4 regions of the Sphingomonas sp. GC_Shp_3 genome follow, and region 1 is predicted to be linked to each of the others. Evidence: riboswitches for the same ligand, from Rfam matches in the RefSeq annotation. Region 1 holds a riboswitch; each other region holds the start of a gene.
What was found. Region 1 has a riboswitch for cobalamin ahead of cobW (cobalamin biosynthesis protein CobW). Riboswitches for the same ligand answer to the same signal wherever they lie in the genome.
Positions count from the first base shown of each region.

Region 2: linked by a shared signal. The riboswitch ahead of OXR00_RS01820 (TonB-dependent receptor) and the one ahead of cobW (cobalamin biosynthesis protein CobW) in region 1 are both predicted to bind cobalamin.
Region 3: linked by a shared signal. The riboswitch ahead of OXR00_RS01845 (DUF1636 domain-containing protein) and the one ahead of cobW (cobalamin biosynthesis protein CobW) in region 1 are both predicted to bind cobalamin.
Region 4: linked by a shared signal. The riboswitch ahead of OXR00_RS19105 (TonB-dependent receptor) and the one ahead of cobW (cobalamin biosynthesis protein CobW) in region 1 are both predicted to bind cobalamin.

Region 1 covers NZ_JALNUT010000001.1:81,639-86,704, reverse strand. Annotated here, with positions in the region: gene OXR00_RS00435 (TonB-dependent receptor) at 1-1,338, shown strand, start outside; gene OXR00_RS00430 (aminoglycoside phosphotransferase family protein) at 1,372-2,469, shown strand; gene pnuC (nicotinamide riboside transporter PnuC) at 2,469-3,035, shown strand; cobalamin riboswitch at 3,080-3,301, shown strand; gene cobW (cobalamin biosynthesis protein CobW) at 3,473-4,510, shown strand; gene cobN (cobaltochelatase subunit CobN) at 4,517-5,066, shown strand, end outside.
Region 2 covers NZ_JALNUT010000001.1:371,934-376,999, forward strand. Annotated here, with positions in the region: gene OXR00_RS01805 (PepSY-associated TM helix domain-containing protein) at 1-522, opposite strand, end outside; gene OXR00_RS01810 (hypothetical protein) at 519-959, opposite strand; gene OXR00_RS01815 (DUF4403 family protein) at 1,123-2,664, shown strand; cobalamin riboswitch at 2,732-2,943, shown strand; gene OXR00_RS01820 (TonB-dependent receptor) at 3,124-5,019, shown strand; gene cobO (cob(I)yrinic acid a,c-diamide adenosyltransferase) at 5,019-5,066, shown strand, end outside.
Region 3 covers NZ_JALNUT010000001.1:378,602-383,667, reverse strand. Annotated here, with positions in the region: gene OXR00_RS01865 (aminotransferase class I/II-fold pyridoxal phosphate-dependent enzyme) at 1-300, opposite strand, end outside; gene OXR00_RS01860 (adenosylcobinamide-GDP ribazoletransferase) at 327-1,028, opposite strand; gene OXR00_RS01855 (histidine phosphatase family protein) at 1,025-1,594, opposite strand; gene cobT (nicotinate-nucleotide--dimethylbenzimidazole phosphoribosyltransferase) at 1,594-2,601, opposite strand; gene OXR00_RS01845 (DUF1636 domain-containing protein) at 2,598-3,002, opposite strand; cobalamin riboswitch at 3,170-3,363, opposite strand; gene OXR00_RS01840 (ABC transporter ATP-binding protein) at 3,384-4,160, opposite strand; gene OXR00_RS01835 (iron ABC transporter permease) at 4,154-5,066, opposite strand, start outside.
Region 4 covers NZ_JALNUT010000018.1:9,857-14,922, forward strand. Annotated here, with positions in the region: gene OXR00_RS19100 (MFS transporter) at 1-1,072, shown strand, start outside; cobalamin riboswitch at 1,415-1,652, shown strand; gene OXR00_RS19105 (TonB-dependent receptor) at 1,856-3,976, shown strand; gene OXR00_RS19110 (hypothetical protein) at 4,457-4,609, shown strand; gene OXR00_RS19115 (SMP-30/gluconolactonase/LRE family protein) at 4,606-5,066, shown strand, end outside.

The DNA.
Region 1 (5,066 bases):
TTCGGCTATGGCAACTCGCCTTACGGCACGCAGCTATCCACCAGCGGTAATTTCCTCGGCACCGAGGAACTCAGTCAACCGATCGCGCTGCCCGGCGCGGTGGATGGCACCGCCACCGTGCTCGGCAACTTCACCGGGGACCAATTCCGTGGCGGCGGCGTCGGCAAGCTGACGCTGGAGGCGGGTGCGCACACCCTCACCGCCGGGCTGTGGTTCGACTATGGCACGGACCGCGTGCTGCAGACCTATACGGCGATCCGCGACGATGGCCGCCCGGTCGATCCGTGGGGCTATCAGGACAAAGCGATCCGCACCGCCGATGGCCGCCTGCTCGCCTATGAGAACGAACGCACCGTCACCGTCACAAAGAGTTTCTTCGTGGCGGACAGTATCGCGCTCACTCCGCGCCTGCGTGTCGATATCGGCTTCAAGGGCGTCGACGTACTGCACAACGGCCGCAACTATTTGCCCGGCCCGCAGGACCGCGTGCGGTTCGACAGTTTCGCCGCCCTCCCCCGCGCGGCGGTGCATTACCAGCTCGACGACCGGCAGCAATTGTTCGCCAACATCACCACCAATTTCCGCGCGCCAGACGAGTACACGCTCTACAACAGCTACGATTCCGGTGAGCTCGTGGGCAAAGGCACCACCGCGCTGAAGAACGAATATTCGGTGTCGGAGGAAATCGGCTACCGCTACATCGGCCCGAGCCTGTCCGGGTCTGTAACGGGCTTCCACTACCATTTCCGCAACCGTCAGCTTGGCACCGTGGTCGATCTCGGCGGCGCGCAGATCAACTCGACGCTCAACGCCGGCAGTCAGACCAGCTACGGCGTGGATGCCGAGATCGACTATCGCCCGGCCAGGGGCGTGAGCTTCTACTTGTCGGGCGAGTATCTCCACGCCCGGCTCGACGACGATATCCCGATCGGCGACGATCTGCTGCCGACCAAGGGCAAGCATGCCGTTTCCAGCCCGACCTACCAGATCGGCTTCGGCGGCACCTATGACGACGGGCGGCTGTTCGGCAGCTTCGCGCTGAAATACGTCGATCGCCAATATGCCACCTTCGTCAACGACGAGAGCATCAAGGAATATGCCACGCTCGACCTGTCGATCGGCATGCACCTCGCCGACCTGCTCGACGGCAAGCGCACCGACCTGCGCCTCAACGCGATCAACGTCACCGACCCGCACGTCCTGTCCGGCGTGGAGGCGGTCACCCCCAACGCGCATGATACGGTCGGGCGTGGCGGCACGGGCATCGCCGGCGCCGCCCCCGCTTATTACATCGGCAGCGGGCGCGCGGTAAGCGCAACGCTGTCGCGCGCGTTCTAAGGCGTGGCGACCGCCAGCCATCAGGTCCACGGCATGGGCACCCAGACGGTCGCGCCGACCTGGGCACCGATCACGGTGGACGAGGCGGCGGCGGTGCTCGCTCACTTCCCCGACGCCGGGGAGATGCACGCTCTGCGCTGGCACTCGCCGCGCCCATTCTCCGCCGCGACTTTGGTGGAGGCGCAGCGCGGCACCTTCCTGCTCAAACGGCACGATCTCCGCGTACGCTCTGCCGAGGGACTCGCGGAGGAACACGGGTTCATCGCCCATCTCCGCACTGCCGGCATAACGGTGCCCGAGGTGATGCACACGGGAGACCGCACCAGCGTGGTCGCCACCCACGCCGGCAGCTACGAACTCCACCGCCAGTCCCCCGGCGCGGACCTGTACCGGGATCGTCATTCGTGGACGCCGTTCCTGTCGCACACCCACGCCCACGCCGCCGGCGTTGCGCTGGCGCGGCTGCACGATGCGGCGCAGGGCTACCCCGCGCCTGCCCGCCGCGCGCAGCCGCTGGTGGCGAGCCTCTCGATCCTCCCCGCAGCCGATCCGCTCGCCGCTGCCGACACGTATGTCGCCGCGCGACCGGCGCTGGCCGCCTATCTCGCCGACCGGCCATGGCGCGCAGAGCTGGCGCGGCTGTTCGCCACCTTCGGCACCGGGCTGGCCGATCGCCTCGCCGCGCAGCCGCCACTGTGGACGCATAACGACTGGCACCCCTCCAACCTGCTGTGGACCAACACCGGCAAGGTCGCGACCGTGTTCGACTTCGGCCTCGCCGATCGCACCTCCGCGCTGCACGATCTCGCCACCGCGATCGAGCGCACCGCCTTCCAGTGGCTGCACCCGAACTGGCAGGCGACCGACTTCGCGGATGCAGGCGCGGCGCAGGCCCTGCTCGCCGGCTATGCGACGATCCGCCCGTTGAGCAACGACGACCGCGAGACCATCGCCGCGCTGCTCCCGCTCGTCCACGTCGAGTTCGCGCTGTCCGAAGTCGACTATTTCGCCGGCATCGTCGCCGCGCCCGCCGATGCCGCGCTGGCGTGGGACGGCTATCTGATCGCCCATGCCGACTGGTTCGGCAGCCCGGCCGGGCGCGCCTTCCTCCACAATCTGCGCGCATCCTGATGTCGCCGCTGGAGATCGCCGCCGTTATCGCCAGTATCCTCGGCGTGTGGCTCACCGCCAAGCGGCGGATGCTGTGCTGGCCGGTCAACCTGCTGGCCTGCGCGCTCTATTTCAAGCTGTTCCTAGACGTGCGGCTCTATGCCGACATGGCGTTGCAGGCGGTGTTCGGCGCCGCGATCGTCTACGGCTGGTCGGCATGGTCGCGCCGCACCGATGATAGCGGCGCGGTGCTGGTGGCGCCGCTCGCCCCGCGCCACGCCATCGCCGCGCTCGCCGCCGGCGCGGTCGGCGCGGTGGCGATCGGGTGGTTCACCAGCCGCTATACCAATGCCGCGCTGCCGTGGGCGGATGCGACGCTGAGCAGCTTCAGCCTCGTCGCGCAATATTGGGTGGCGCGCCGCCACGCCGCCAACTGGCTGCTGTGGATCGTGGTCGACACGCTCTACGTCGCGATGTTCGTCGCCAAGGGGCTGTGGCTGACCGCCGGGCTGTACCTCGCGATGACGATTCTGGCAGGTATCGGCTACCGCCGCTGGCAGGCGGCAAGACGAAGCGAATTGGCATGACCCGCTTTTCGGTCTAAGCCGCGCGATGAGGGCCGGTTTCACCGCTCCTCACTGATCGCGTCGGTGCCCCGCGAGGGGCTTGAATGGGAATGTGGTGCGGGGGTTCGCCTCCAATGCCACGGCTGTCCCTGCAACTGTAAGCGGTGAGCGAGATGCGCAACGCCCCGTCACGCACAGGGCAGCCACTGGGCCGATCGGCCTGGGAAGGCGCGCAATCGAGCTTTGACCCGTGAGCCAGGAGACCTGCCGGCGTCTGGTCGCTCTTGCCTTGGTCCAGGGGATGGCCGCGGCACGGTTCTCCGTCTGAGCGACGAATCCGTGCGGCTGGGGTCGCATCGGTCTGTTGCGACAGGCGCCGAGACGCGCCCGCCTGCCGCTGCCTGGCCGTGCCACATGGCGCCCCGTCCGTCTCTGCTCAGGCGCGTGCGGAGAATACCATGACCGATCTTTTGAAGATCCCCGTCACCATCGTTACCGGCTTCCTTGGCGCCGGCAAGACGACGCTCATCAGCCACCTGATCCGCAACGCAGGCGGCAAACGCCTCGCGGTGATCGTCAACGAATTCGGTACGCTCGGCGTCGATGGCGATATCCTGAAAGGCTGCGCGATCCCGGATTGCCCGGCAGAGAACGTGATCGAACTCGCCAACGGCTGCATCTGCTGCACCGTCGCAGATGACTTCATCCCCACTGTCGAGACGCTGCTCGCGCTCGATCCCCGGCCCGACCATATCCTCATCGAAACCTCCGGCCTCGCGCTGCCCAAGCCTCTGCTCAAAGCGTTCGACTGGCCGGCGATCCGGTCGCGCATCACCGTCGACGGCGTAATCGCGCTGGCGGATGCGGAGGCGGTCGCCGCCGGGCGGTTCGCGCCCGATCTCGCCGCCGTCGACGCGCAACGCGCCGCCGATCCGAGCGTCGACCATGAGACGCCTTTGTCCGAAGTGTTCGAGGATCAGCTCGCCTGCGCCGACATGGTGCTGCTCACCAAGGTCGATCTCGCCGGGCCGGAAGGCGTTGCGGCGGCGCGCGCAGTGATCGCCGCCGAATCGGTACGCCCGCTGCCGGTGGTCGAGCTGATCGACGGCGTGGTCGATCCGCGCGTGATCCTCGGCCTTGGCGCGGCGGCGGAGGACGATATCGCCGCCCGCCCCTCGCATCACGATGGCGAAGACGATCATGAGCATGACGATTTCGACAGCATCGTCGTCGAACTGGGTGACGTCTCGACCCCCGCCGATCTCGCCGCGCGGATCGAGCGGCTCGCCACCGAACACGCCATCCTGCGCGTCAAGGGCTATGCGGCGGTGGCGGGCAAGCCGATGCGGCTGCTGGTGCAGGCGGTCGGCGCGCGGGTGCGCACGCAATACGACCGGCCGTGGCGTGGCGACGAGCGCCGCACCACGCAACTGGTGGTGATCGCCGAGCGCGGCCACATCGACACGCCGGCAATCACGGCGGCGCTGGCGGGCTGAGCGACGATGCACGTCGTCTTCCGCGAGAGCCACGGGCTGGAGGAGACCGCATCGCCGCAGGATCTCGGGCAAAGCCCCGCCGATCTGGTGATGCTGTCCTTCTCCGACAGCGATCTCGGCGCGTTCGCGGGCGGGTGGCGACGTGCTCGGGCGACCGGCGCGCCGCTGCCGGGGTTGCGCCTCGCCAATCTCGCCGCGCTCGCGCACCCGCTGTCGGTGGATACCTACGTCGCGCAGACGCTGAGCGGCGCGCGCGGCATCCTCGTCCGGCTGATCGGCGGGCAATCCTACTGGCCCTACGGCCTGCAACAGCTTGCGCTGCTGGCGCGCACGCGCGGCATCGCGCTGGCGGTGCTGCCTGCGGACGGGCGGATCGACGCACAGCTTGATGCCGCCTCCACCCTGCCGACCGACGTGCTGCGGCGGCTCGCCGAGCTGTGCGATGCCGGTGGCGCGGTGGCGGCGCAGGCGGCACTGGCGCTGCTCGCGATGGCTGCGGGGTTCGAGAGCGCGCCGGTGGCGGAGGCCGGGCCAATCGCCGAGGTCGGCGGGTGGC
Region 2 (5,066 bases), 290 kb from region 1:
CCCCTTGTCGGCGCGGAAGGTGAAGAAGTCGCGGAAGAAACGGCGGTGGGCCACGATGCCGGAGATCAGCGCGATCAGCATCGTCGCCGCCGCCAGCGAGGCCAGCATCCGGCCCCATGGGTACGGCAGTTCAAGCTCGAAATGCAGACGGTAGAAGAATTCACCGCCCAGCGTTTCGCGCAACACCGGCGCGCCGGTGGTCGGGTCCAGCGCGCGCAGCGCGATCTTGCCGCCTTGCGTGAAATAGGCGTCGATCGTGTTGGCGCGCGCGTCGGGGGCAGTGAGATACCAGGCCGGCGCATCGGCGGCGTTGTGCGACAGCCAGTCCGTCGCCGCTGTGATTGCCCGAACGGCATCGACCTGCGCGGTATTCTCGGGCCGCATCCAGCGGCTGATCTCGGGTTTGAACATGCTGAGCGTGCCGGCGAATGCCATCAGGTACAGCACATGACCGAGCAACAGCCCGGTCCAGCCGTGGAGCCACGCCATTGTCTGGCGTGCCCCATCGTGAAGGCGGTTCATGTCGGGAGCGGGAGTGTCAGCGCCAGAGTTGCAAGCGCGAACGCAGCGATCGCGACGCCGCCAAGTGCGCGCGCGGGGCTGCGTGCCAGAAACGCCCAAATCGTCACCGCCGGAAAAACCAGCAGCGCGGCGAGCATCCCGGTCATTACCGCCTCCGGCCGCGCCATCGGCAGCAGTCGTGCGAGCAGGGCACCAAGCGCAGCAACGACGGCATAGGCGCCGAAGCTGCCCGCGATCATTCGAGCGGCGATATTGATCCGGTATGCCGAGCAGTGTCGATCGCGCACAACGCCGCGGACCGGTGCGGGAAACGCGGTGAAGGTGTGCCGTACCGTTCCAACCCGACGCAAAGCCGCGCCGGGCAGATCGGCACGTGCGCGCTCGCGACGAGCGACCGTTGCGGCACTTGCGAGCGTGAGGGTGAAATGCCGGTTCATCGCGTTCCTTCTCCGGCCCCGAATACGAAGTTCACTTTTGCGAGTCAATCGCATTATCACGTACGTCTGCGATTGCGTAAAGCAACGGCGCCGTGACACTTTGCGCGAACTGTGCGCTGACATCATTGCGTTTTACGGTGTGAGATGATGAGGTTCGCCATCGATGCCGATTAAGGCTGTTTGGGAGGGGCAGGGTATTCGCACCATCGGAACACGCGCTTCGGGCGTGAGGGCGTCGCGCGCCGGGACGAGCGTGCTTATCGCCGTGCTGCTGGCGAGTGGATGCAGCCACAAGGTTCATTCCCCCGCGCCGCCACGGATCACCAGCGAACCGCACTTTCCGCTTGGAACATCCTCGATCGTGGTGCCGATCTCGGGCTCGCTCGATGATCTTGCCCGCGCACTTGAACGGCAGACGCCAAAGCGGTTGTGGGGAATCGACAAGCAACTCGACGCCTGTGTCGCCGCCAAGCGCGTCGATCTCGGCATCGCTCATGTGCGGGTGCTTCCCAAGCTTGGCTGCCGCATCGTTGGCGAGGTCACGCGTGGCCATCTGAAACTCGGCGGCAGCGGCAATCGACTGACCATCGACATCCCGGTTCACGCGACCATCGCCGCGCAGAAGGTTGGCGGCGTGGTATCCAAGACGGCGACCGGCGACGCGATCGTGCATGCCGTCGCGCAGCTTTCGATCACGGGCAATTGGTCGCCGAGCGCGAAGGTGCGAATTGCGTATGACTGGACGACGCCGCCCGGCATCGACTTCCTCGGTCAGCGCATCGAATTCGCGAGCAAGGCAGACGCACGGCTGAAACCGGTCATCGCGGGATTGGAACGCAGCCTGCCACGTGAACTCAACAAGCTCGATCTGCGCGCGAAACTCGCCTCGGCGTGGCGGCAGGGCTTTACCTCGATCATGCTCAACCGCGAGCGCCCACCGGCGTGGATGCGGGTCACGCCCAAGCGGCTCGGCTTCGGCGGCTACACGGTCGATCGCCGCACGCTGGTGCTGACGCTCTCCGCCGATGCGCTGACCGAGACGTTCGTCGGCGCTCGGCCTGCCGATCCTGCCGCAACGCCTTTGCCGCCGCCCGCAGCCTCGGTCGGCAAGCAGGGCCTTAACTTCTTCATACCCGTGCTGGCGGATTATGCCCAGCTCGAGCCGGTGGTGCACCGTGTGCTGGTGAAGCGCGCGAAAAAGGGCATCACGCTCGCCGGGATCGGCCCGGTGGACGTCGCGTTCGGCAAGGTGACGATCTATGCCACCAGCGGGGGGCGGCTCGCGATCGGCGTGCAGGCAAAGGCCAAGGCCCGTAACACCTCGCTCCTCGCCACCAAGGGCGAGGTGTGGCTGACGGCGGTGCCGTACAACGTACCCAATTCGCAACTGATCCGCGCGCGCGATGTCGCGATCACCACCGATACCGACAGCGAGACGGTCAACCTGCTGGTCTCGCTGTTCAAGGACACGTCGGTTCGCGACACGATCGCCGAGGGACTAGCGCACGATTTCGCGCCCGATTACCAGAAGGTCCTGCGATCCGCGCGCAAGGCGATCGGCGCGCGGCGCGAGGGCGATTTCCTGCTCTCCGCTGACGTGACGCGCGTTGAGAACGGCACGCTGGCGGTAACCGGCAAGGGACTGTTCCTGCCGGTGCGCGCGGCGGGGCAGGCGACGATCACCTACGCGCCGCTGCGGCGATAGCGTCAAAGGCGATTGGCGGCGACCGAGATGTGGCATATGGCCGTCACGAACGCGGCGGGCAACCGCTGTCGTTCAGGATCGCGTCGGTGCCCCGCAAGGGGCTTAAACGGGAATGTGGTGCGGGCGCGTCGCCCTAATCCGCAGCTGTCCCTGCAACTGTAAGCGGCGAGCGCGATGCACGGGCCCGAAAGGGCAGCCACTGAAGCCGCGGTTTCGGGAAGGCGTGCATCAAGCCCTGACCCGTGAGCCAGGAGACCTGCCGGCGTTCTGGTCGCTCTTGTCGTGGTCCAGGAACAGGCCAGGGCACGGTTCTCCGTCTGAGCGACGAACCAAAGCGGTGGGGGCCGCAAGGGTTGCGCTTGGACCGGGTGCCGACTGGCGTCCGCCCGCCCGTGCGTGACCGGTCGTCGAAGGACGGTTCGCTCCCGCCGATCTGTCGCGACGCCCGGGGGAAGACTGATGAAGATTGCCATCTCACTGTTCGCGCTGATCGCCACCACGCCGGTGCTCGCGCAGACCGCGCCCGATGACGGCACCGCCACCGACACCGTGGTCGTCACCGCCGCCCGGGCGCCCGGCGGCATATCCACCGCGACGCTCGGCTCGTCGGCGACGGTGGTAACCGCGCAGGACCTGTCTGATCGCCAGACGGTGATCGTCTCGGACGTGCTGCGCGACGTACCCGGCATCTCGGTCAACCGTACCGGTGCGGTCGGCGGCATGACGCAGGTGCGTATCCGGGGCGCGGAGAGCAACCATACGCTGGTGTTGATCGACGGCATCGAGGCGGCTGACCCCTACTACGGCGAGTACGACTTCGCCTCGCTCACCGCCGATCCCGGCGCGCGGGTGGAGGTGCTGCGCGGTGAGCAGAGCGCGCTGTACGGATCGGATGCGATCGGCGGCGTCATCAACTATATCACGCCGACCGGGCGTGAGATGCCGGGCTTCGCGGGCCGGATCGAGGCCGGATCGTTCAACACAGTCGACGGCGCGGTGCGCGGGGCAGGGACTGCGGGCGACTTCGATTATGCGGTCGGCGGATCCTATTCCGGCATCGGCGGCTATGTCGTCGCGCCGGCAGGCGACCGGCGGATCGGGTCGAAGATCGGCACCGTCAATGGCAAGTTCGGCTATCAGTCGGAGGACTTCGGTTTGCGCGGCGTGGTGCGCTACACGCATATCGACGCCGACGTGAACGATCAGGATTACGCCGTCACCGGCAACGCGATCGACAGCGGCGGTAGCTACCTGAACGATGCGGTCTATGCGCTGGTCGGCGCGCACTACAGCGCGCTGGAGGGGCGCTGGAGCAACGACCTCAGCGCACAGTTGCAGGAATCGCAGCGCCGCTTCCTCGACGACAATGGTACCGAGACGAGCGGCGATACCGGCCGGCGCAAGAAAGTGTCGTTCGTCTCCGCGCTGAAGCTTGGCGGCGATGCGGCCAGCCACGTCATCACCGGTGCGGTCGATTACGAGCATGAATCCTATCAGGGCACGTCGGCGTTCATCACCGGCAGCAATCCGTTTCGCGATACCAACAACTGGGGTCTGGTCGGCCAGTATCAGGTGACGGTGGGCAGCCGGCTCGGCCTTGGTGGAGCGGTGCGGCATGACGTGAACCAGCGGTTCCGCGATGCGACCACTTGGCATCTGCAGGCGAGTTACCGGTTCGACACTGGTACGCGCATCCACGCAGCGGGGGGCACCGGGGTCAAGGCACCAGTGTTCTCCGAACTGTTCGGCTATTCCCCGACCAGCGGCTTCGTCGGCAACCCCAACCTCAAGCCCGAGGAATCGACCGGCTGGGAGGCTGGTGTCGAACAGAGCTTCCTCGCCGGGCACGGCCGCATCGACGTGACCTATTTCAACGCGGTGCTGCGCCACAAGATCGTCAGCACGTTCGATCCGGTCTATACGGTGGTGAACGCGACCGGATCGTCGCCGCATCAGGGGGTCGAGGTGGCGCTCAATTTCGACCTTCCAGCCGGCTTCCGCTTCGATGGCAGCTACACCTATCTCGACGCACACGACGAGGCCGACATGACGCTGATCCGCCGTCCGGCGCATATCGGCAGCGCCAATCTGGCGTGGAGGTCAAAGGACGACCGGTTCGGCGCCAACGTGACGGTGCGCTACAACGGTGATGCGCTCGACACCAACTTTGCGACATATCAGACCGAGACGTTGCAGGCTTACACGCTGGTGAATTTCGGCGCGGACGTAGCGGTGGCACGCGGCATTTCGGTGTTCGGGCGGGTCGAAAATCTGCTCGACACCGACTTCCGCGAGAACGTCGGTTTCCGGGGTTCGCCGCGCGCGGGCTACGGCGGCATAAAGGCGCGGATCTGATGGCGGATCGCACCGAGGCCGAGCACGCCGAGAAGATGCGCAAGCGG
Region 3 (5,066 bases), 300 kb from region 1:
GGTCGGGAACATTTCCGCATGGGTGCGATATGTCGGTGGGACAAACCGCGCCGGCCCTGGCAACAGCGTACCGAGCATCCGCAGACCGATTTCGCTACCGGGCACTGCCGCGACATACGCGCGATCGACGCCGAAATAATCGGCGGCCACGGTCTCCAGTGCGGTCAGCGCGCGCTCGTCCGGCAGTCGGCGCCAGTCGATCGTGACGGTTTCCGTCGGCCAGCAATGCGGGTTGATCCCCGTCGACAGGTCGAGCCACGCCGCCGCCGCGTCACCGAACGCCGCGCGCGCCTCGCTCAAGCGCCCGCCGTGATGGGTCCAGCCGTTCACAGCACTACCGCAGCGAGCAGCAGCGTCTCGACCAGCTCGATGCCCGCACCATGTCCATCACCTGAAATCCCGCCGATCGCGCGGCGGACGTACAGCCCCCAGCCTGCCAGCAGCAGCGGCGTGATGAGGACCATCGGCCATCGCAACGCGGCGACGCTCAACGCGAGCGCCCACAGCACCAGATCGATGGGACGCACCGCGTCGCGGAACCGCGCGGCCAGTCCGGCGTGCAGCGGCGGTAACCAGCGCGTCCACACCAGCGGCCCGATTCGCGCGGCAAACGGGATCAGCAGCAGCGGCCACCATGCCGCCTGCGCGATCGCCGCGTGCAGCAGCACCAGCTTGGCGATCAACTGCAGGCCAATCGCGACCACGCCGAAACTGCCGACGTGCGGATCGGCCAAGACCGCGAGCAGACGCGCCGGATCGCCGTGCGCCGCGCCCCGCGCATCGGCAAGGTCGGCCAGCCCGTCGAGGTGGAGCGCCCCGCTCACGCCGACCCAGACCACCAACGCCGCAAGCGCTCCGACCCACGCGTCCCCACGGCCGGCCACCGCCGCACCCGCAACCAGCGCGCCGATCAGCAGTCCGACCAAGGGGAACCAGCGCATCGACGCGGCGAACTCGGCATCGCTCGCCACGAAAGCTGGTAGCGGCAGTCGCGTCAGGAACTGGATGGCGAGCAGCAGGCTCTTCACGGGTACAGCGCCGCGATCTGCGCCGAAGGCGACGCGCCTGGCCACACGCGGAGGCTGAGCAGCGCGGCATAGGGCAGGTCGAACGCCCACAGCTCCCGTTGCGCAAAGCCGCACAGATGCGCGAGCGCCGCACGCATCGCGCCGCCATGCGTGACCACCAGCGTGTCCCGCGCCGGCAACGCCGCAATCGCCGCCGCGACACGCGTCACCAACGCGGACCAGCGTTCACCCTGCGGCGGCGGCGCGGCGTCGGGATCGGCCCAGAACCGACCCAGGGCAGCCGGGTCGATCACGTCGGTCGACAACCCCTCCCAAGCGCCGAAATCGAGCTCACTCCAGCGCCGATCGACCGCGACGGGCAGCGCGAGCCGTGCCGCGATCGTCTCGGCAGGACGTTGCGCCCGCGCGAGATCGGAACAGATCACCGCTTCGACACGAAGGTTCTCGACCTGTGCCATGCAGGCGGCGATGCCCTCGGTTGTCGGCGACGCATCGGTGCGGCCGATCAAGCGGCCGGTACCTTCGGGCGCACCATGGCGGAGCAGATGGAGCGCGAACGCAGCCATCAGCCCGCCGAAACGCCCGCTTCGGCGAAGGTCGCCATGCCGTCATGCGCGGCCAGCGCTGCGCGTACGATATTGACCGCGACGGCGGCGCCGCTCGCCTCGCCCAGCCGCATATCCAGCCGCAGCAACGGCTCAAGCTTCAGCGCCGAAAGCAGCCGGGCATGACCGGGTTCCGCCGAACAGTGCCCGGCGAGGCAATGCCCGATTGCGCCCGGCACCGCCGCCAGCGGAGCGACCGCCGCACAGGTGATGAACCCGTCGAGCATCACCGGCACCCGCAACTGCCGCGCCCGCACCACAGCGCCGGCGATCGCGGCGATCTCCCGCCCGCCCAACCTTCGCAGCGTCTCGAACGGGGTGGCAGGCGCATCGCCGTGGCGGGTCAGCGCGCGATCGATCACCGCGACCTTGCGCGCGATGCCGAAACGGTCAACGCCCGTGCCCGGCCCGACCCAATCGGCGCCGTTGCCACCGATGCTGCGAGCGGCAATGGCGGCGGCCGCAGTCGAATTGCCGATCCCCATTTCGCCGACGACGAGCAGATCGAGATCGTTGCTCACACTGTCCGCACCGGCCGACATCGCGGCCAGACACTCCGCTTCGGTCATCGCCGGGGCTTGCGTGAAGTCTGCGGTCGGGCGATCGAGATCGAGCGCTACGACCTTCAACTCCAGCCCCGCCGCGCCGGCGAGCGCGTTGATCGCCGCGCCGCCCGCCTCGAAATTGGCCACCATCTGCGCGGTGACCGCCGCCGGGAATGCGCTGACGCCATGCGCCGTTACGCCGTGATTGCCGGCGAACACCACCGCGCGCGCGCGCCGGATCTGCGGTCGCGCTTGCGCCTGCCAGCCGGCGATAAACACCGCCAGATCCTCAAGCCGGCCAAGCGAGCCGGGCGGCTTGGTCAGGCTCGCCTGCCGTGCCCGCGCGTGCGCGATCGCAGCTTCATCAGGAACGATGGGATCGGCCAGTGCCGCCGCGAACGCCGCCGGCGTCGGGAACATCATTGCGCGACGAAACCCGGCGGCGGCGTGCGCGTGATGAAATGTCCCTTCACGCCCTGCGGCCACTGCGCGAACGGCACGCGTCCATGTTCGCTTGCCGCGTAATGCACCGCATAATCGAGGATCGCGCGTGCCGATGCCTCATCCGGCGTGAACCGGCCCAGCACGTAGCCGACCTTCTCAGGTGCGCGCAGATGCACGGTGCAATGTTCGGTGCAGGCGAACAGGCACGCCATCTCCTGCACGGCGACATCGGCGTATTTGGGATCGGACGCCTTCACCGCGTTCAGCGCCCCGACCAGCAGCGCGCCGCCGCGCACGCCATCCTGTTCGCGCGCGTCCGCCGAATGGCGGCAGGTGTTGCAGGCGACCACCGCCGGACCGTCCTCGACACGGGTCAGCATGGCGCGGCCGCCGCACGGACGAAGGAAGAATAGAACTGTGACATCGAACGGGCACCCTGCGACACGGGCCGCGTACCGGGCATGTCTTGCGACACGCCGCGTCCACGCGGTCCAACCATGTCGCCACTCGGGTTCACACCCCGCCCGCCCAGAACACCCTGTCCGCGCGATGGACGACTGCGACGGGCAGGTCTCCTGGCTTACGGGTCAACGCCGGTTCGGACCGCCTTCTCAGGATCTTGCAATCCCAATGGCGTGTGGCCCGATGGCTCGCCGCTTACAGTTGCAGGGGCAGCCGGGGCATCGAACCCCGTTCCCTTTTCATCCCCGTCTCCGGGGAACCTTTCGCACCCGCAGCGTTAGCTTTGGCGCGGTGCCGCGTCAATTCGCCGCGCGCGCGGTCGGCACGATGGTCAGGATATCGCCGTGCCGTTCGATCGCGGCGGTGATGCCGTACACCTCGCGCAGCCGCTCCGGGGTCAGCACCGCAAGCGGCGTATCGTCGGCGACGAGCGCGCCGTCATCGACCAGCAGCAGCCGGTCGCAATACCGCGCCGCCATCGTCAAATCGTGCAGCACCGTCACCACCAGCGCGCCGGCGCGCGCCTCGGCGCGGAGCAGCTCCATCACGTCGAGCTGATGGCCGGGATCGAGCGCGGCGAGCGGCTCGTCCGCGAGGAGGGCCGGCGCCCCGACCGCAAGCGTGCGGGCGAGCAGCACGCGTGCACGCTCGCCACCGGAGAGTTCGGTTGCAATCCGGCGCCGCAAGCCGGTCACGTCGGCCCGCGCCATCGCAGCCTCGATCGCTGCCGCGTCGGGGGGCGACAGCCCGGACATCGGCGCGAGATGCGGCAACCGGCCGAGCGCGACGAGCCGTTCGACGCTCAGCGGCCAGTGCAAGGTCTGCCCCTGCGGCAGATAGGCGAGTTTTCGCGCCAGCGCCCCACGCGCCATGCCGCCGAGCGGCGCACCGTCGATGCGGATCGTGCCAGTGAACGGCAGCAACCCGAGCATCGCGCGCAGCAGGGTGGATTTGCCCGCGCCGTTCGGGCCGATAATGCCGACCAGCCGCCCCGGCGTCAGTACCGTGCCGATGCCCCGCAACACCGCGCGCCGACCCATCGTGACGCTCACGTTCTCAAGCGTGATCGTCACCATATCCGTCGCTCGCGAAGCAGATAGGTCAGGAACAGCGGCACGCCAAGGAACGCCGTCACCACGCCCAGCTTCAGTTCGTTGGTGGACGGGATCAACCGCACGCCAATATCCGCCAGCGTCAGCAGCACCGCCCCGGCCAGCGCCGATGGCACGAGGATCGCCGACGGGCTGCGATCGGTCAGCGGGCGCACCAGATGCGGAACGATCAGCCCGACGAAGCCGATCGCGCCGGACACCGCCACCGCGCCACCCACCCCGATCGCCACGCCGAGCAGCAAGCGCAGCCGCACCGCGCGCAGGTCAACGCCCAGCGCGCGCGCGCCGTCCTCCCCCAGCGTCAGCGCATCGAGCGCGCGGCCATCGAACACGAGCAACGCCGCCCCGACCGCGATGCATGGCAGCGCAATCCAGACATGCGCGAACGACCGGTTCTCGATCGAGCCGAGCAGCCACGTCATGATCTCCATCGCCGCGAACGGGTTGGGCGACAGGTTGAGCGTGAGGCTGATCGCCGCACCGCCGAGCGTCGACACGGCGATACCGGCGAGGATCAGGGTGAGCGGGCTTTCGGATCGGCCGGCAAGCGTGAACAGCAACGCCAACGCCACCAGCGCGCCGAGCACCGCCAGCGCCGGCAGCACCGCCGGGTGCAGTTCCGCCAACCCGAAATAGATCGCGCCGACCGCCCCCAGCGCTGCCGCGTTGGACGCACCCAGCACCGATGGTTCCGCGAGCGGATTGCGGAGATAGCCCTGCAGCGCCGCGCCAGCGAGTCCAAGCATCGCGCCGACCGCGAGCCCGATGATGGTGCGTGGCAACCGCAGTTCTATGACGATCGCGGAGGCGACGGCATCGCCGTGCCCGGCCATTGCGGCCACGACGCGGGCGGGTGCCAACGACACCGCC
Region 4 (5,066 bases), on a different contig from region 1:
GATCGCATCCGGCCTGCGAATCTCCGAGGCGATCGCGGGACAACTCGTTGCCGTCTATGCGCTTGGGTCCTTGCTCGCAGCGATCCCGCTCACGAGCCTGACCCAAGGCCTTCGCAGACGACCTGTCCTGCTCGCCACCATCATCTGCTTCGTCGTGGGCAACACGCTGACCGCATTGGCCGGATCGATCACGGTCGTGCTGGTCGCGCGGTTCGTCGCCGGATGCGCGGCGGGTCTCGCGTGGGGAATCCTTGCAGGTTACGCGCGCAGCATCGTGCGTGCCGATCAGACCGGCCCGGCAATGGCCCTCGCCATGGTCGGCGTGCCGCTGGCGCTTTCACTCGGTGTTCCCATAGGCACCTTCCTAGGCGGTTTAATTGGGTGGCGCGGATCGTTCCTGATCCTCTCGGCACTGAGTGTCGTGCTGATCGGCTGGATTATCTTTAAGGTGCCCGATGCCCCCGGGCGGGGGGGTGACAATCGTCCTTCTCTGCGCCACGTCGTCGCGACACCGGGTATCATACCGATCCTGCTCGTCATCCTTGCATGGATGACGGGCCACAACATCCTCTACACCTACATCGCGCCGTTCGCGACCGCTGCGTCCGCGCGTGTCGATCTCGTCCTGCTGGCGTTCGGCATCAGTTCGCTCGTCGGCATCTGGATCGTCGGGCGATTGGTCGATCGGATGCTGCGCATGCTGGTATTGCTCGCGATCGGATCGTTTGCGGCCATTGCATTTCTTCTGACGTTTGCCGGTGGCCAAGGCCTTGCCGTCTATGCGGCAGCCATCGTCTGGGGCCTTGGCTTCGGTGGTGCCGGGGCGATGATGCAGACGGCGTCGGCGGACGCAGCAGGGGACGGCGTAGATCTGGCGCAGGCGATGGTGACCACGGCTTGGAACCTGGCGATTGCGGTCGGGGGCGCGCTAGGCGGGGTGCTCCTCACGACGGAAGGGACCGCGCTGCTGCCCCCCGCTGTCGTCGCGCTGACCCTGATCGCCTTCCTTATCGCGCTGGCCGCACGCCGTTTCGCCTTTCCACCGGGTCACCGCTCGACGCCGGCCAGCTAACTTTAAGATACTCTCAGAATACCGCCCCATTGAAAAAACGGGGCGGACATCGAGTTGAAATTGGTTCAGCACTCCTCCGCTACCAACATGAATAAACGGCAGAAGTTGGGGGGCGGTAAAGGGGCGCGAATGTCCGAGATTGGGTCTGGCCGGAAGCTGTAGGACAGGGTGCCTTACGCCCACTTCCGGACACTCATGTGTGCAATTCGCATCCCTGAAAGCGGTCGCTCTACCAGCGCAAATACCTGTCGCCCAGCATCCCAGCACGGCAACTCATATAAAGATTTCTTTATATGAGTTGTAACGGTCTGCAATGGAGCTATGACGCGCACAGCGGTCGAAAGGCCGCTAGATCGCGCTGGTGCCCCGAAAGGGGCTTAAAAGGGAACGCGGTGCGGGCGGTTCGCCGCCCCAGGCCGAGGCTGTCCCTGCAACTGTAAGCGGTGAGTGCGATGCACACGGCCTCCTGTTCGGAGGCAAGCCACTGGACCGAGCGCGGCAACGCGCAAAGGTTTGGGAAGGCCGTGCATCGTGCATTGACCCGTGAGCCAGGAGACCTGCCGGCGTCTGGTCGCTCTTGCTCTGGCCCAGGGGGTGGCCGTGGCACGGACCTGTCCGGTCGAGCGACGTGAACGGCGGGGGCCGTTCGGTGTCGCGGGTCGGGCGTTGGCGTCCGCCGGGTCCGTGGACGGTCGCGTCTGCGGCAGGTCCCCGTCAGCGTTGGCTTGGCGTCGGACGAAACGAACACTCATGATTAGCTGCTTCTCACCCCGGACACGCCATATGGCGTTCCTGCTTGCCGTTACGCCCGCCGCTCCAGCCTTGGCGGAGACTGCCCCTTCATCCCCGCCAGTCGACAGCGAAATCGTCGTCACGGCGTCCCGCGTCGATCTGCTTGGCAAGGCGAACACCGCCAGCCAGGGCACGATCACCGCCAAAGAAGTCGAGCTTCGCCCCGTTTACCGGGCATCGCAGATCTTCGAGAGCATTCCAGGTTTGGTTGTCACGATCCACTCGGGCGAGGGCAAGGCGCAGCAATATTTGATCCGGGGATACAATCTCGATCACGGCACCGACTTTGCCAGCTTCGTTGACGGCATGCCCGTCAATCGGCCCACCAACACCCACGGCCAGGGCTATTCCGATCTAAACTTCATCATCCCGCAGACGGTCGCCGGGCTCGATTACACCAAGGGCCCGTACTACGCCGCGATCGGCGACTTCGGTGCGGTGGCCAGCGCGCAGACGCGTATCGCCGACGAGACTCCGGCGCAGGCGACGGTGACGGTCGGCACGGACGGGTATCAGCAACTCGTGACCGGGGGCACGTATCATCTCGGCGACGATCGCCGACTGCTCGGTGCCGTCGAGCTGACGCATTATGATGGGCCGTGGCAGCCGACGCAGAACTTCCGCAAGGCCAACGCGCTGCTGCGCTACAGCCAGGGCACCGCCATCGATGGAATGAGCCTGACCGCGATGTTTTACCAAAGCGCGGGCCGGCTCATCACTGACCAGCCGCTGCGCGCGATTGAGCAGGGGCTGATCGATCGGTTCGGCACGCTTGATCCGACCGATGCCAGTCGCTCGCTCCGCTACAGCCTGTCCGCGCATCTCGACAAACCGATTGGCGCGGGCGCGCTGGCGGTCAACCTGTACGGCATCCACAGCACGATGACGCTGTGGAACAACTTTACGCACTATCTGGATGATCCGATCAACGGCGATCAGGAGGAGCAGAACGAGAACCGCACCACGGCGGGCGGCGCGCTCGCTTATACCATCACCTCGACCTTCGCCGGGGTCGGGTTCGAAACCGTTATGGGCTTCCAGGGGCGCTACGACACAGTGTTCGTCGATCGGCGGCATACGGTTGGGCGCACCACCATCCTGCCCGGATGCCAGTTGGCGCGGGAGGACGGACCGACGCTGACCTATCCGGCGGTGAACGGCTATTGCAACGCCGATCGGGCGCATTTGCTCGACGTCGCGCCCTATGTTCAGGAAACCGTCCGCTGGACGCCTTGGCTGCGCACCGTCGCGGGCGTGCGCGAGGAATACTACCATGCGACTGACAGGAGCATAGTCACCGGCACACGCGGGCGCGGGCATCAATGGCTGTTCCAGCCCAAGGGCAGCCTGATCCTGGGTCCTTGGGCGAAAACCGAGTTCTATGTCAGTGCTGGGCGTGGCTTCCACTCGGACGATGTGCGTGGAGTGTTCGGCACGGTGCCGGAGGTCGGCGTGCCCTTGTCTGGCGGCGCGACGCCGCTGCTCGCACAAACCTCTGGCTATGAAATTGGGGTGCGCTCAAACATCGTGCCGCGCCTTCAGGTCCAGCTTGCGGCGTTCCAGCAGGATTTCACGTCGGAGCTGACCTACAATGCCGACAGCGGGCAGGACGAGGCGGGCGCGCCATCCCGGCGGCAAGGGATCGAGGTGTCGGGCCAGTATCATCCATTCCGCTGGCTGGAGCTAAACACCGATCTCGCTTTCTCGAAACCGAGGTATCACACCGACGATCTTGCGGCCTACGGCCTCAACGCCCGCTATATCGCCGATGCGCCGAACTTCATCTACTCGGCCGGTGTGCTGGTGGATTACCTCGGCGGCTGGTCCGGGAGCCTGGTGTGGCGGCGTCTCGGTACGCACCACCTCGCCGATGGCGAGGCGTATCCGACCGACAAGGGCTATAGCGAGTGGAACCTTCAGATCGGCTTTACTCTGCCTCGCGGCTGGCGGGTTGGAGTCGGTGTCTTCAATCTCTTCGACAGCCATGACGAAGCGGCCGACTACTTCTATACGAGCCGTCTACCGGGCGAGCCGGCGGGAGGCATCACCGGCTTCCAGGTGCATCCGCTCGAACCACGATCAGCGCGCTTCTCGATTACCAAGACTTTGTGATGTTAGCCACTGAAACGCCGACGTTCTTGGGAAATCATTCTTTCTGAGGCTGCCGGCGTCGCTCAGCTAGGTCAACTACTAGCCTCAGCTTGCCCGAAAGCGGACCGGCGGCTCTCCGCCACCCTAAGCCACTCCGCGGTCACTTTCGAACGCCTGATAACGGACGTTCAAGCGACATGAACGGGCGTCTGCTTTCGGGGGCAGCGTTTTGGACGTTGAATGTCCGCAACTGGGTCCTCTCCGCCGTGATACGCGGCGAAACTCTTTGCTTATGATGCAAACGGTAGGACATGGAGGGGAGGCAGAGGAGGCTTTGAAGCCCGAGACAAATGACGGGGGCCCATCAGGTGCATGCTAGGTGGCGCCAGCAGCCATTTACATTTTACTGAGTATCGTTGCGCCTGCGGCTCCGAGATCAATGATGCGCGTTAGCATCCTCTGGGTCCGACACTGGGTCAGTCCCGAACAGGGGATGCCCATATGGATCAGACCGCCTTCATGATCGTGTTTACGGTCATGTCACTCGCCTCGCTGGCGATCTACGCGAAGGGAAGCAAGGCTCCCGCCTCTACGCCATCACACGCTGCTGCACGCGACTGTGCCGTGCAAAACACTTTCAAGGAGCCGTTGTGAGCTCCGTTGACCTTCTGCCCGGCCATCTGCTGCGGCGTCCTGGCGCCATCACGCATGCCGATCACTTTAGAGGCTGCCAGATCGATGATCCTGAGCTTGCGGAAGTGCTATCGCCGGACGCGCCATTGCTCGTGCTGCACGAAGGGGCAATTCATGCCGAGGGACCTGCATGGCAGGCGTCGCACGGTCGTCTGCTCTTCTCCGATGTTCCCAATCGCCGGCTGAACGCGTGGTATGAGGCCGACGGCCGGGTCGAGGTCACGATCGATGCGACCTGGTTCATGAACGGTAACGCTGTCGCGAAAGATGGCACCGTCTGGCATTGCGAACATGGTCGCCGCTGTGTCAGCCGTTCGTTCGCCGACCTGACGGGAACTCCTGAACCGGTCATCACACACTATGAGGGCAAGCGTCTGAACGCGCCCAATGACGTGACGGTGGCGCCCGACGGATCGAT